DNA from 3 places in the Zhongshania guokunii genome. Region 2 is predicted to be linked to each of the others. Evidence: predicted binding sites of a transcription regulator. Region 2 holds the regulator's gene; each other region holds the start of a gene.
What was found. Region 2 encodes PhoB, which activates phosphate uptake and scavenging genes when phosphate is short. Its sites were predicted from a motif close to TGTCATAAANNTGTAACA; they were not measured.
Positions count from the first base shown of each region.

Region 1: a site for PhoB is predicted at 1,319-1,336, ahead of AB4876_RS07435 (substrate-binding domain-containing protein). Genes of this name have one in related genera too.
Region 3: a site for PhoB is predicted at 1,669-1,686, ahead of ppk1 (polyphosphate kinase 1). Genes of this name have one in related genera too.

Region 1 is NZ_JBFRYA010000005.1:140,452-144,705, reverse strand. Features, by position in the region: partial or broken gene AB4876_RS19070 (monovalent cation:proton antiporter-2 (CPA2) family protein) at 1-180, opposite strand, end outside; gene AB4876_RS07440 (pirin family protein) at 273-1,208, opposite strand; gene AB4876_RS07435 (substrate-binding domain-containing protein) at 1,509-2,375, shown strand; gene AB4876_RS07430 (hypothetical protein) at 2,372-3,601, shown strand; gene AB4876_RS07425 (TonB-dependent receptor) at 3,799-4,254, shown strand, end outside.
Region 2 is NZ_JBFRYA010000021.1:17,721-21,974, reverse strand. Features, by position in the region: gene AB4876_RS17485 (SPFH domain-containing protein) at 1-565, shown strand, start outside; gene purU (formyltetrahydrofolate deformylase) at 586-1,440, shown strand; gene phoB (phosphate regulon transcriptional regulator PhoB) at 1,526-2,233, shown strand; gene phoR (phosphate regulon sensor histidine kinase PhoR) at 2,240-3,538, shown strand; gene AB4876_RS17465 (PstS family phosphate ABC transporter substrate-binding protein) at 3,640-4,254, shown strand, end outside.
Region 3 is NZ_JBFRYA010000017.1:39,407-43,660, forward strand. Features, by position in the region: RNA gene ssrA (transfer-messenger RNA) at 1-55, opposite strand, end outside; gene ppx (exopolyphosphatase) at 91-1,602, opposite strand; gene ppk1 (polyphosphate kinase 1) at 1,761-3,869, shown strand; gene AB4876_RS16225 (class I SAM-dependent methyltransferase) at 3,882-4,254, opposite strand, start outside.

The sequences.
Region 1 (4,254 bases), on a different contig from region 2:
GAAGTGGGCGACGTTTTCGGGGTTGTGAATCATCTGCAGCGCAGCGGGGCCAATCACCACCCCCGCAATTAAATAGCCCAGCACCGCGCCAAGTTGTAAGCGTTTGGCCAGCGGCACCACCAGCACGGCGGCCAGTAATAACACAACGGTGGCCTGTAATAGGCTGCTTTCATGGGGCATTCAAAACTCCAGAGAATAGTGCGCCCGCTCTAGATTTCAGGCGCAAGGACCCGCTATATAAGCGGTATTGAGCAATAAACTTGGCGAGCGAATCAACTTGTCCACGGCAGCGGCGGCGCGGTTAAGGGGCCACCGTCAAAACCACTTATTCGGCCAAACCGCGGCGCAGCTTCCTCCCAATCGAGCTGCGCTTGAATAATTTCGGCGCGGCTGTGGCCAACATAATTCCACCACAAGATTATCTCATCGGCAAAAGGCTCGCCGCCAAGGAAAATAACCTGGCTGCTCGGGCTTAAACTAATCCTTAACTGCGACTCCCCCGGCCTAAAATACGCCAATTCATTCTCTACAAAGCGTTCACCACAGACCTCGACCTCGCCCTGCAAGACCAGAATACCGTATTCAAAATCCGGTTTGAGAACCAGCTCCAACTCACCACCATCAGCGCTGAGCACATCGATGGCCACCAGCGGCGTGTATATTTTTGCTGGCGACGTCCACTCATTGTAGGCGCCAGCCAACAGTGTGAGCTGGCAATTGCCATCCGCCCACCCAGGTAAATTCGGGTAGTGATCAAACGCGGGGCTACACTCGCGCTCGGCGTGGGGCAGCGCTATCCACAATTGTGCTGCGTGCAATTGCTCGCTGCTGGCTAGCGATTCCTCGGTGTGACTAATGCCCCGCCCCGCGGTCATCAAATTCACTTCGCCAGGCCGCACCTCGGCCACATTGCCAAGGCTATCGCGGTGCAATACTTCGCCGGCCACCATCCATGTAAAAGTTTGCAAACCTATATGGGGGTGGGGACCCACTTTCATGCCGCCGCCGCGCCGAAAAACCGCGGGGCCAGCATGATCTAGAAAACACCACGCCCCAATCATCCGCCGCTGCCGCGAGGGCAACACCCGATTGACCGTGATTCCCCCGCCAATCTCTGCGCTCCGCGCACTCACTTTTTGAATTGCGTTTGCATGGACTGGGCAATCTGATGAAAGCGACTCATCTGAATCCTGCTGCTGATTAGTCATTTCAACGACCTCCGTGTACAAGAAAATTTCTACGAGAATAGCAGCACCGAACAAAGCCTGCCTAGCGACAATTGTCCTCGCCAGAATGAAAACCGCCACTGTCACGATACTGTCAACAAAGTGTCTTATTGTTGATTAGATCTTAGTAGCAGCCGCCCAATTATTCTCTGCGCCAGCAAAACCACACGGAATGCGCGTGTTACCCCTTACCGCTAAACGATGTCCAACATTGTCAATTGGCCTGCGAGCAAAAGGAATCATCATGCAAGTACCCACAGACTTTTACCACGTTGCGGCGCCATGCTGTCATATCGTGTTGTAAGTGCTAATCGCGCCGTTTACCTTATCTGCTTGGGCCTTGCCCTAAGTTTGCCCATCGCCCTTAGTGTGTGGATGGCAAGCCGCCCCCTACAAGCGCTTAGTTTGAGTGACTACCGCAGCTACCAGTGCAGCAGCCACGGCGCGGGCACAAAACCAACATTTAAAATTCTCACCTTGTTTTACAATTACGCCACCGACTTTGCCGACTATTTATGCGCCAGCACACTGTTTGCCACGTCCTATTCTGGCGTTGAGATACGCTGGCGACCGCGGGCCTACCTAAGCCCGCAACATATTCTGGACGAAGAGTTCGATATCTTTTGGAATCGCCACCACATCGTGGCGGGCTTGGTGCCGGAATTCAGCAATTACTACCGTGTTTTACAGCAAACGCCTAACTATGCTCTGTACTGGATTAGCCAAGACAGCACACCTCAGCTAAGCAGCGACTACCTCCAAGGCAAGGTTATCGGTTTCTCCCGCGACAGCCAAAGCCAAACCCATTTTCTGCAACCCATGGCGGCCTTAAAGCAGGCGGGTATTAATCTTAACGCCGACCAAAAAAAGTTTTATACCGACCCCAGCGCCCTTTACGCCGCGTTTAAACATCGCGAAGTCGACATGATCAGCACGGCTATTTCGCAGGCAGACAACTTAAATTTAAGCACTTATTACACCTTACTTATTAATCCCGAGGTGCCGTCGGGGGCGTGGTTTATCAAAAACCAACTCCACCACAGCCACCCTTGCGCATTAGAATGCGAAATCATTCGCGGCCTTCAGGTTTACGCGCCCTTGCTCGCCCCCCTGCAGCAACTAAGCGCCCAAACTGAGGATTGCCCATGACATCACTGGGGCGATCTAAGCCGAAATGGCTTATCAAGTTAGCGGTCGTGGCTGCTGCCAGCGTCTTGCTTATCGCCTTTAATCACTGGCTTAGCCTTAATTACCTCAGCCGCTCACTGGCACAGCAACTGCGAGAAACCCTGCCAAATAAGATCATTGAAGCGGGTATTAACGAGTCTTTTCACGACAGCCTTAACGACTATTTAGTCAAACGCCTCAATCATGATTTTGCTCAGCTTCACGTTAACAGCGCATTGAGTGTGGTACAGCAATGCCAAGCCCAAGTGCTGCGCATTCATAACAAAACATACGCCAACTCTGCCAATACAGCGCGAATAATTAGCCTGCACTGGCCCGTTAACGACCACATTCAAGAGTTGAAACTGGGCCTCGCCTGCCAGTCGCAGTGGCCAAAACTGATTGCCAGCCAATTATTCCTGAGCCTACTGGGCTTGCTGATGTGGACCGCTGTCGCCCCGCCACTATCGCCCCGCAGAAAGCAGCTGCTTCGCGCCCTGACCGAACACGGTGTAAATCGACGCCAAGCCGAACAGCTCAGCAGCAAAGCAGACGACTACTCGCCGAGGCAGGAGCAGGCCTTAACACTGTTTTTGCGCAGCAATTATCCCTACCCCAGCCACTACCTTGCGCATTTAAACACCGGCGGCTTTAAACACTCCTCTCCCAGCGCGCTGGCGTGGTTGGAATTTGCACTACGACAGCGCCCCAAGGACATCGCCGATGCCATCGCCATCGCCGAATCCCCAGCAGAACTAGTCCTCTGCCCCGCCACCAGCACCGTCATCGTTCATGGCTATGCGCTTAAGATGTCGTCTACGCCATTTATGTACTATCTCTGGTATGCCTACCGCCGACGCCAAAACCCAGTCGATGGCTGGTTTACCAACCCCCCCTCCAATCGCCCCGATCGCAGTGCCGACCAAGAAATCATTGCCTTAATGCAGCGCTACGGTGGGCACGCCAAAGCCATTAAAGATTTAAGTGAAAAAGGCCTGCGCGCCAAAACCTTGGATCAGAATCGCAGCAAAATTAAAGATGAACTCTGCCAATTATTCGGCGAAGAACTGGCCGCGCCTTTTTTATTTGAATCTGCGCGGGACTCGCAAACCGCACGTTCACAATACCGTTTAGCATTGCCCGCTACGGCGATAAGCATTCATGCCCCCAAGAGCACATCGACGCGTATAGCAACGCCAAGCAACTAAATAATTACCACGCAAAGCGCCCGTAAATAGCGGGCTGCGAGCGAGCACGCGCGTTTAGAGACATCTCTAAACCCCTGTAGATGTCTTTGTCACAAAGCCGACACACACAGCCTCGACAATCCCCCTGACTTATTTCCGTGGCCATTTTGACGCGCCGTTCACCAACACCGTAATTACATCATCAACAGGAGACTCCAATGAATTCCCTCGGCAGCAAACGCCTATCGTATTACCTCATGACAGGACTAGCGGCAGGCATGCCCAGCCTCGGTTTGGCGCAAAACAAACTTGAGATGATTACCGTCACCGCTGCGCCTATCCGCGACAGCCAGCAAGCGGCTTTTGACGCTAAGAAATTTGCCGACAATTATGTAGAGATTATCTCTGCCGATACCATCGGTCGCTTCCCCGACCAAAACCTCGCCGACTCCCTTGGCCGCCTACCCGGCTTGGCAATAGAGCGCGACCAAGGCCAAGCCCGCTACATTAATTTACGCGGCGCACCCTTTCGCTATACCAGCATCGCCTTTGACGGCATTGATGTGCCCGGTGCTGAAAATGGCCGCATTCCGCGCTTCGATAGCATCCCTTCGGTTATTACCCGCACCGTAGAAGTGAATAAAGCCATTCTGCCAAGTATGCCAGGGGAGGCG
Region 2 (4,254 bases):
ACCAGAAAAAGCGGTTTACGGCGTTGAAAACTACACTTTTGCAATTCAAAACCTAGTCCAAACTGCGCTGCGTTCTATTGTTGGCGAGATGGCGCTGGACTCGGCGCTGTCGTCGCGGGACCAAATTAAAGCCAAACTAAAAGCCGCTATATCTGAGGATATTGCCGATTGGGGGATTACCCTGAAAACAGTAGAAATTCAGGACATAAACCCCTCGCCAACGATGCAGGCGGCCATGGAAGAGCAAGCGGCGGCAGAGCGCCAGCGGCGCGCTGCGGTGACTAAAGCTGAGGGTGAAAAACAGGCGGCCATTTTGGAAGCTGATGGCCGTTTAGAGGCCTCGCGTCGTGATGCGCAAGCCCAAGTAGTGCTTGCCAAAGCCAGTGGCGCCGCTATTTCGCTAGTGTCTGAGGCGGTGGGCAATGAAGAATTGCCTGTGCTTTATTTGCTTGGCGAGAAATACACCGAAGCGCTGCTGCGTTTGGCCTCTTCAGACAATGCTAAAACGGTGGTTTTACCTGCAGATTTGCCGCAGGCTTTGCGCGGTATATTAAATAAAGTCTAATGAAGGATTGAGCGTTTTACATGGATCATACTTATCGTTTAGTGATTAGCTGCCCAGATCGCGTGGGGATAGTAGCCCGCGTTAGTCAGTTTGTTGCAGAGCAGGGAGGTTGGCTCACCGAGGCAAATTATCACGCCGATGCCGAGAGCAATTGGTTTTTTATGCGTAATGAAATTCGCGCCGAATCACTGAAAGTGAGTGCGCAGGCCTGCCGTGCGGCATTTGCACCGATTGCCGAGGAGTATGGTATGCACTGGGCGCTGGTGGACTCTGCGGTTAAGCGTAAGGTGGTTATTTTGGCCAGTCACGCCTCCCACTGTATTGCCGATATATTGCATCGCTGGCACAGTGGTGAATTGGACTGCGATATTCCCTGTGTTATATCCAATCACGAAAACCTGCGTAGCATGGTGGAATGGCACGGTATCCCCTTTGAATACGTTGCTATTGATCCGCAAAACAAAGCACCCGCCCACGCTAAAATTATGGCCTTGGCCCAAGAATACCAAGCAGACTGCGTGGTATTAGCGCGCTATATGCAAATTATTCAGCCCGAATTTTGCCAGGCTTACGCAGGGCGAATGATCAACATCCATCACAGTTTCTTGCCGTCATTTATCGGTGCAAACCCTTATCAGAAAGCCTTCGATCGCGGTGTTAAATTAATCGGCGCCACCAGTCACTATGTCACCGAACGTCTCGATGAGGGGCCAATCATCGAGCAAGATGTAATTCGGGTTTCCCATCGGCACAGCAAAGACGATTTGGTTCGTCTTGGTAAAGATGTCGAAAAATCGGTGCTTGCTCGGGCACTGCGCAATCATCTCGAAGATCGTGTTTTGGTTCACGGAAATAAGACGGTAGTGTTTGATTAAGCTGGGAAAATTGGAAGTGTCATAAAATTGTCACTAAAAATCGTTTTAATGCAGCTTACAAATATCGCAAAAAAAGGTTAAAGGGATGACTGCAAGCACCATATTGATCGTCGACGACGAAGCTGCGATCCGTGAAATGATACGGGTAGGACTGGAGTTGGCCGGCTATGAGTGTCTGGAAGCGAGCAATGCGCAGGACGCACATGGCCTTATAGTGGATCGGCGACCTGATTTGGTGCTGCTAGATTGGATGATGCCGGTTACCAGTGGCTTGGAATTACTGCGTCGCCTGCGTAGAGATGAGCTGACCCGCGACCTTTTAGTTATTATGCTGACCGCCAAAGACGATGAAGACAATCGCGTGCAGGGCTTGGATGTGGGGGCCGACGACTACATTACCAAACCGTTTTCATCGCGGGAGTTAATGGCGCGAATTAAAGCTATAATGCGGCGCTCGACAAGTCGTGAGCAGGAGGAGAGCATCGAGGTCGCAGGCCTGAAATTAGACCCTAGCAGTCACCGGGTGTTTGTTGACGCCACGCCATTAGAGATGGGGCCTACCGAGTTTAAATTACTAAAGTTCTTTATGACCCACCAAGAGCGGGCGTATAGTCGCGGCCAGCTTTTAGATCAAGTTTGGGGAACCAATGTCTATGTCGAAGAACGCACAGTTGATGTGCATATTCGGCGGCTTCGCAAGGCGCTGCAGACCGAACTTCGCGACTGCGGCCTCTTAATTCAAACAGTTCGGGGAACGGGCTACCGTTTTTCCACCACGGGTGTTTGCGCATAGCGCGAAATGATGCGGTATTACAGCTGGAAGACAGAATTATTACGGCTTAGTGTGCCATTGCTTGCAATGGCCGGGGCCTGCGTTGTTTTTGACTTGGGGGTATTGCCCCTGCTGGTGCTCGCAATATTGATCTGTGGCCGTGTATTGCAGCAATTGCAGCGTCTGTCGGATTGGTTGTACAGCGGCACCGGCGAAGAGCCGCCGGAGGCAATAGGGATGTGGGGCCAAGTTTTTGATGTGATATACCAAATGCAGCGAGACTCTAGTCAAGACAGTGATCGCCTGCAGGCAATGATTGATTATTTACACTCTTCATTTGCGTCAATGTCCGACGCGGTGGTGATGCTCGACCCCCAGGGCAATATCGAGTGGTGCAACTCTTCCGCCCACGATTTACTTGGGCTAAGGCAAGAGGGAGATGCCGGCCGGCAGCTGGTTAATCTGCTGCGCAGTCCCGCCTTTTTACGGTACTTTGAGGCAGAGCGCTATCAGGCGCCACTGGAGATGAATTCCCCCGTAAATGGCATGATCAACCTCAGTATTAGTGTCAGTTTTTTTGGCAAGCGCAATCGTCTATTGTTTGCTCGTGATGTGACTCGAACCCACCGTTTAGAGCAAATGCGTAAAGATTTTGTTGCCAATGTCTCCCATGAGTTACGCACGCCACTCACTGTGATTAACGGTTATCTAGAGACTTTTTCTGAGCACGGTGGCGAAAATCCGCGCTGGGATAGGGCGGTAAATCAAATGCTGCAACAGTCGCGGCGGATGAATTTATTAATCCAAGACCTTATGTTGCTGTCGCGCTTAGAGTCGGTGCCAAAATTGGCTGATGAAAGTGTTATTCGCTTGCGGCCATTAATGGAAATGATTCGCGAAGAGAGTGAGACCGCAGCGAGTGGCTCGCGGAATATTGTGATTGAATGTGACGATAATATTGCAATAAATGGCAATGCCAATGAATTGCGCAGCGCTTTTTCTAATTTGGCGGTCAATGCTGCGCGCTATACCAGTGAAAATGACAAGATAATTTTGCGCTGGTATCAAGATGACTACCATGCCTATTTTGAAGTTGAAGACACCGGAATAGGCATTGAACCCCAGTATATCCCTCGTTTAACAGAGCGGTTTTACCGCGTAGATCAAAGCCGCTCCCTTGATACGGGCGGCACTGGGCTGGGTCTGGCCATTGTTAAGCATGTTCTTATTCGCCATCGAGCCGAATTGCGTATCCGTAGTGTGCCTAATACCGGCAGTGTTTTTAGCTGTGTCTTTCCCAAATCTGCAGCAGTAAAAGTGGCTTAAGCTGGCGGTAAAGGATATTTGGGGCTGTTGTCACAAAGTTGTCATAATTCGTCTATAAAGTGGCATCGTTGTAACAGCTTAATGGCTTTGGGAGTATCGAATTGAAGATCAAATATTTAGTAGCAAGTACGGTTGTGGCTTTGTCGTCAATGGGCGCGGTTGCCGATACGAGCGTAGATAGCAAACTGCCAGACTACACCAAGGCATCTGGCGTATCGGGTAATTTATCTAGCGTTGGCTCCGATACACTCGCTAACCTGATGACTTTGTGGGGCGAGGATTTTAAGCGTATCTACCCGAATATCAATATCCAGATTCAGGCTGCTGGATCGTCTACTGCGCCACCAGCATTGACCGAAGGCACATCTAATATCGGTCCAATGAGCCGTAAGATGAAAGACAAAGAGCTTGAGTCTTTTGAGTCTAAATATGGCTATAAGCCAACTGCAATCCCGGTAGCGATTGATGCTTTGGCGGTTTTTGTGCACAAAGACAACCCAATTTCAGGTATGACAATGGCACAGGTTGATGCGGTGTTTTCTAGCACCCATAAGTGTGGTCACGCTGCAAATGTAGATACATGGGGTGGTTTGGGCATGAGTAATGCTTGGGCGGCACGGGATATTCAAATGTTTGGCCGCAACTCGGTTTCCGGAACTTACGGTTACTTTAAAGAAGAAGCCCTGTGTAAAGGCGATTTCAAAAATGGCGTTAAT
Region 3 (4,254 bases), on a different contig from region 2:
TCATCACGGCATGCACCATAAGTTTTGTAACCGGCGTCGAATCCAAATCGGCCCCAGAGGGTGGATTGTACTCCTTTGGACCGGTGACGACTAGGATTGTTCGCTGTGGTTTTGTCGGATGCTTAGTTTTATGTTTAGACTTTTGTTAAGTAACTCGGCTTCGTCGTCTAAATCAGCGGCGATGAGCGGGTTGGCTTGCAGCCAGTCTTCGGGAATACTCAGGTTGAGTTTGGTGGCGTCTTTGCTGCTTAGGGTGATGGTGTCGGGCAGTTGTTTGGCTTGGCGACGCCGATAGAATATACATGCTAGGCGCAGTACGCAGACCAGCGGCCAGTCGGCGGTAACGCCGTAGCTAGGGCTGCCCACTGGCTTGGGTTTACGGCGGTGGTTGGCAACTAAAAAGCTGAGTCGGGCTTGTTCTTGCCGCGAGAAGCCCGGCATGTCGGCGTTACCGAGAATATAGGCGCCGTGCTTGTGGTAGCCGCCGTGGGCAATGGCAAGGCCCAATTCGTGCAGTTGGGCGGCCCAGCGTAATAGCGGGTCTGCTTCTTGGTCGGGGGTGGTGATGTGTTGGGCTACGGCGGGCAGCCAGCGGGCGCAGAGCTCCGCTATGCGGTTGCCCTGAGCTGCGTCGATGCTATATTGGCTAATTAGTTGTTTGATGGTGTCTTCGCGTTTGTCGCGGTGGTGAAGGCGTCCGGCGAGGTCGTGAACAATGCCTTCGCGAATGGCGTAATTAGAGACGTGCAGGCCTTCCATGTCTAATTCTTCGAACAGGGCGTAGAGCACGGCAAAGCCGCCAACAAAAACGTCGCGGCGGTCTTCACTCAAGCCTTTTATGTTTAGCTCGCGGCTATTGCTGGCACTGAGTACTTGGTTTTTTAGCTGCTCTACGCCGGAGGCAGAGATGTAGCCAGCATCACTTAGCTCTTGGTCTGCCAGAATTTTACCAATACTGCGAATGGTGCCTGAGGAACCAACGGCTTCTTGCCACTGTCCACGGAAGGGTTCAACGTAGGGGCCAATCATCTGCCGCGCGGCGTTAACTGCTTTTTTGAAGGATTTTTCGTTGATGTCGCCATTTTTGAAATAGCGCATACTGAAGCTGACGCAGCCCATGGGGAGGCTTTCGAGCTGGCGTGGGGTGTTATTACCCACCACAAGCTCGGTGGAGCCGCCGCCAATATCGATAACAAGGCGATGTTTTTGTTCTGGGGCAAAGTCGTTGGCTACGCCGAGGTAGACGAGGCGGGCTTCTTCGGTGCCTGAGATGATGTTGATAGTTAGGCCGAGCACGGCTTCGGCCTTGGCCATAAACTCGACGGCATTGCTGGCTGCACGCAGGGTGTTGGTGCCGACTACGCGAATTTGCCGGCGTGGAACACCGCGCAGGCGGTCGGCCATTTTGGCGAGGCTGTCTAGGGCGCGGTCTTGGGCTTCGTCGCTGAGCCGGCCGTCGTCGTCGAGACCCGCCGCCAATCTAACCATATCTTTATGGCGGTCGATGACGCGAATTTTGTTGTCGCTGAAGCTGGCAATGAGAAGGTGGAAGCTGTTGGAGCCAAGATCCAGTGCTGCGTAAGAGTCGCTATTTTGAGCCATGTTAGTATGAATTCCCTATTGGCTGCTCAGTGTATCGGCTGAGCCAGCGAAAATCGACACTGGGTTTGCGTCATAAAAATGACATGGCGCATCGCTACACTAGCGTGTATTTTTTTTGATAGATTATTTAAATGGATTATTTGAAGGGTGGGCAGGGCGTGGATAGTACATGGGTTGCCAAAGAGTTGAGTTGGTTGTCGTTTAATGAGCGGGTATTGCAGGAGGCTGCAGACCCGAGTGTGCCGATTATTCAGCGCATCCGTTATTTAGGTATTTTTTCAAATAACCTTGATGAGTTCTTTCGAGTGAGGGTGGCAGACGTGCGCCGCTTGGCGGCGTTTTCACCCGCGTCTAAGCAAGATGAATACAAAAATCTGCTTGAGGAAATTCGGCAGAAAGTACTTAAATTGCAGCAGCGTTTTGACGCGGTATACCGTGAAAATTTAAAAGAATTGCGGCGCCGTAAGATCTATCTGATCAACGAAAAGCAGTTAGATGAGGCGCAAACCAGTTATGTGCGCTCTTACTTTCACTCTCATATTCAGCAGGAATTGGTGCCGATTATTCTCGACGATGCCAATCCTATCCCTGAATTAAATGAATCCTCTATTTATCTTGCGATTCGCTTGGGCTACGAGACTCAGACCCGCTTTGCATTGCTGGAGATTCCCACCTCGCGGCTTGATCGTTTTATTCGCATCCCTGGCCGCAAAGGTAAGCGTGGCAAGGTCCTAATTTCTTTAGAAAATATGATTCGGGTGTGTCTGCCCGAGGTGTTCAGGGGGATTTTTCCCTTGGAAACGTCAGATGCCTACACTATTAAGCTAACGCGTGACGCTGAGCTGGAGTTGAGTGAAGAGGTGACCCACACCTTTGTTGAGAAGATGACTCAGAGCCTAAAGCGTCGTAAAAAAGGCGATCCAGTGCGCTTTGTGTACGATGCAGCGATGCCCAATGACTTACTGGATTATCTCGTTAAGCGTATGGGGCTGGGCAAACTCGATTCTATGATCCCCGGTGGGCGCTACCACAATTCCAAGGACTTTATGCGCTTTCCCAATTTGGGGCCAGCGTATTTGGATGCCAAGTCGCGGGCAACTATACCAGTGCCCGTAATTGACCGAGCAGCGAATATTTTGAGCTGCCTGCGCGAGCAAGATATTTTGCTGTATTACCCCTATCACAGTTTTAATTACCTGACCGATTTGCTGAAAACAGCGGCGATCGATCCCGCAGTGAAAAGTATTAAGGCTAGTCTGTACCGGGTGGCGTCTAACTCTCATGTGGTTGATGCGCTGCTGAATGCCGTGGCCAATCACAAAGAAGTAACAGTGGTTGTTGAGTTGCAGGCCCGCTTTGATGAAGAGGCGAATATCGCGCTGTCGCAGCGTTTAACCGACGGCGGCGTGAATGTTATTTTGGGCGTGCCAGGTTTAAAGGTGCACAGCAAACTGATTTCGATTGTGCGCCAAGAAGGCAGTGTGCAGCGCTATTACAGCCATGTGGGTACTGGTAATTTCAACGAAAAGACTGCCACGGTGTACACCGATTTTAGTTTGCTCACCTACGACCAAGCGATTGGTGACGAGGTAGCCAAAGTATTTGATTTTATTGCCTTCAACTATAAGCGTCATGAGTTTAACCATCTTGGGGTGTCGCCGCTGAATAGCCGTGAGCGCTTGCTGGGCTTGGTTAAAGAGGAGATTCAAAATGCTAAAAAGGGTAATGAGTGCGGCATCACCCTTAAGTGTAATAATTTGGTCGACCGCGAGCTAATCGACCTGCTCTACGAGGCCAGTGCGGCTGGGGTGCCGGTGCGCTTAATTGTGCGCGGCATGTGTTCCTTGGTGCCGGGGGTGGCGGGGCTGAGCGACAATATTGAGGCGATTAGCATTGTTGACGGCTTCTTAGAGCATCCACGGGTGTATATTTTTCGCAATAATGGCGAGCCCCGCTATTTTATTTCCTCGGCAGATTTAATGACCCGCAATATCGATTTTCGAGTTGAGGTGACTTGCCCTATTTACAATAAACCTTTGCAGGATATGTTGCAGACGATTATTGATTTGCAGTGGGCCGACAATGTTAAGGCGCGGATAATTGATGCTTCGCAAAGCAATGCGTTTCGGGTGCGTAAGAAGAGTGGAGGTAAAATTCGTTCGCAGGATCAGACCTATAAGTTTCTGAGCACGGGTAAATTGCCGCGCTTGGCGCGCTTAGACTATCGCGCCAAACCGAAGTCTCCAAAAAAGAAACACAAGAAATAAGGTGTGCGGCGCTTACTGCGAAATAATCAGTAATTCGCCGCTGAGTTTTTTTGGACTGTAAATTTCGCGGCTGACGAGTTCAGCGCCAAAGGCTTTTTGGCAGCGTTTTGCCAATTTATGGAATGGTGGGCGACCGGGGTCGGCAATAATAATTTTGCCCACACCGGCTTCGTGGGCAGCGCTTATGGCGGAAAACAAGGGTTTAACTAAGGTGTCCCAGAAACAAATGTCGCCGCCGAGCATCAGGCTGTGACCCTTTAGATCTTCAGTTTTAAGATGTTCGTAGCGGGCAGTGCGCGTCTTGATTTTGACATCATTGAGTAGGGCGTGGGCGTCGAGGTAGGGAAATACGTGCTCGTCGGCGTCTACAGCGGTCACTTTTGCC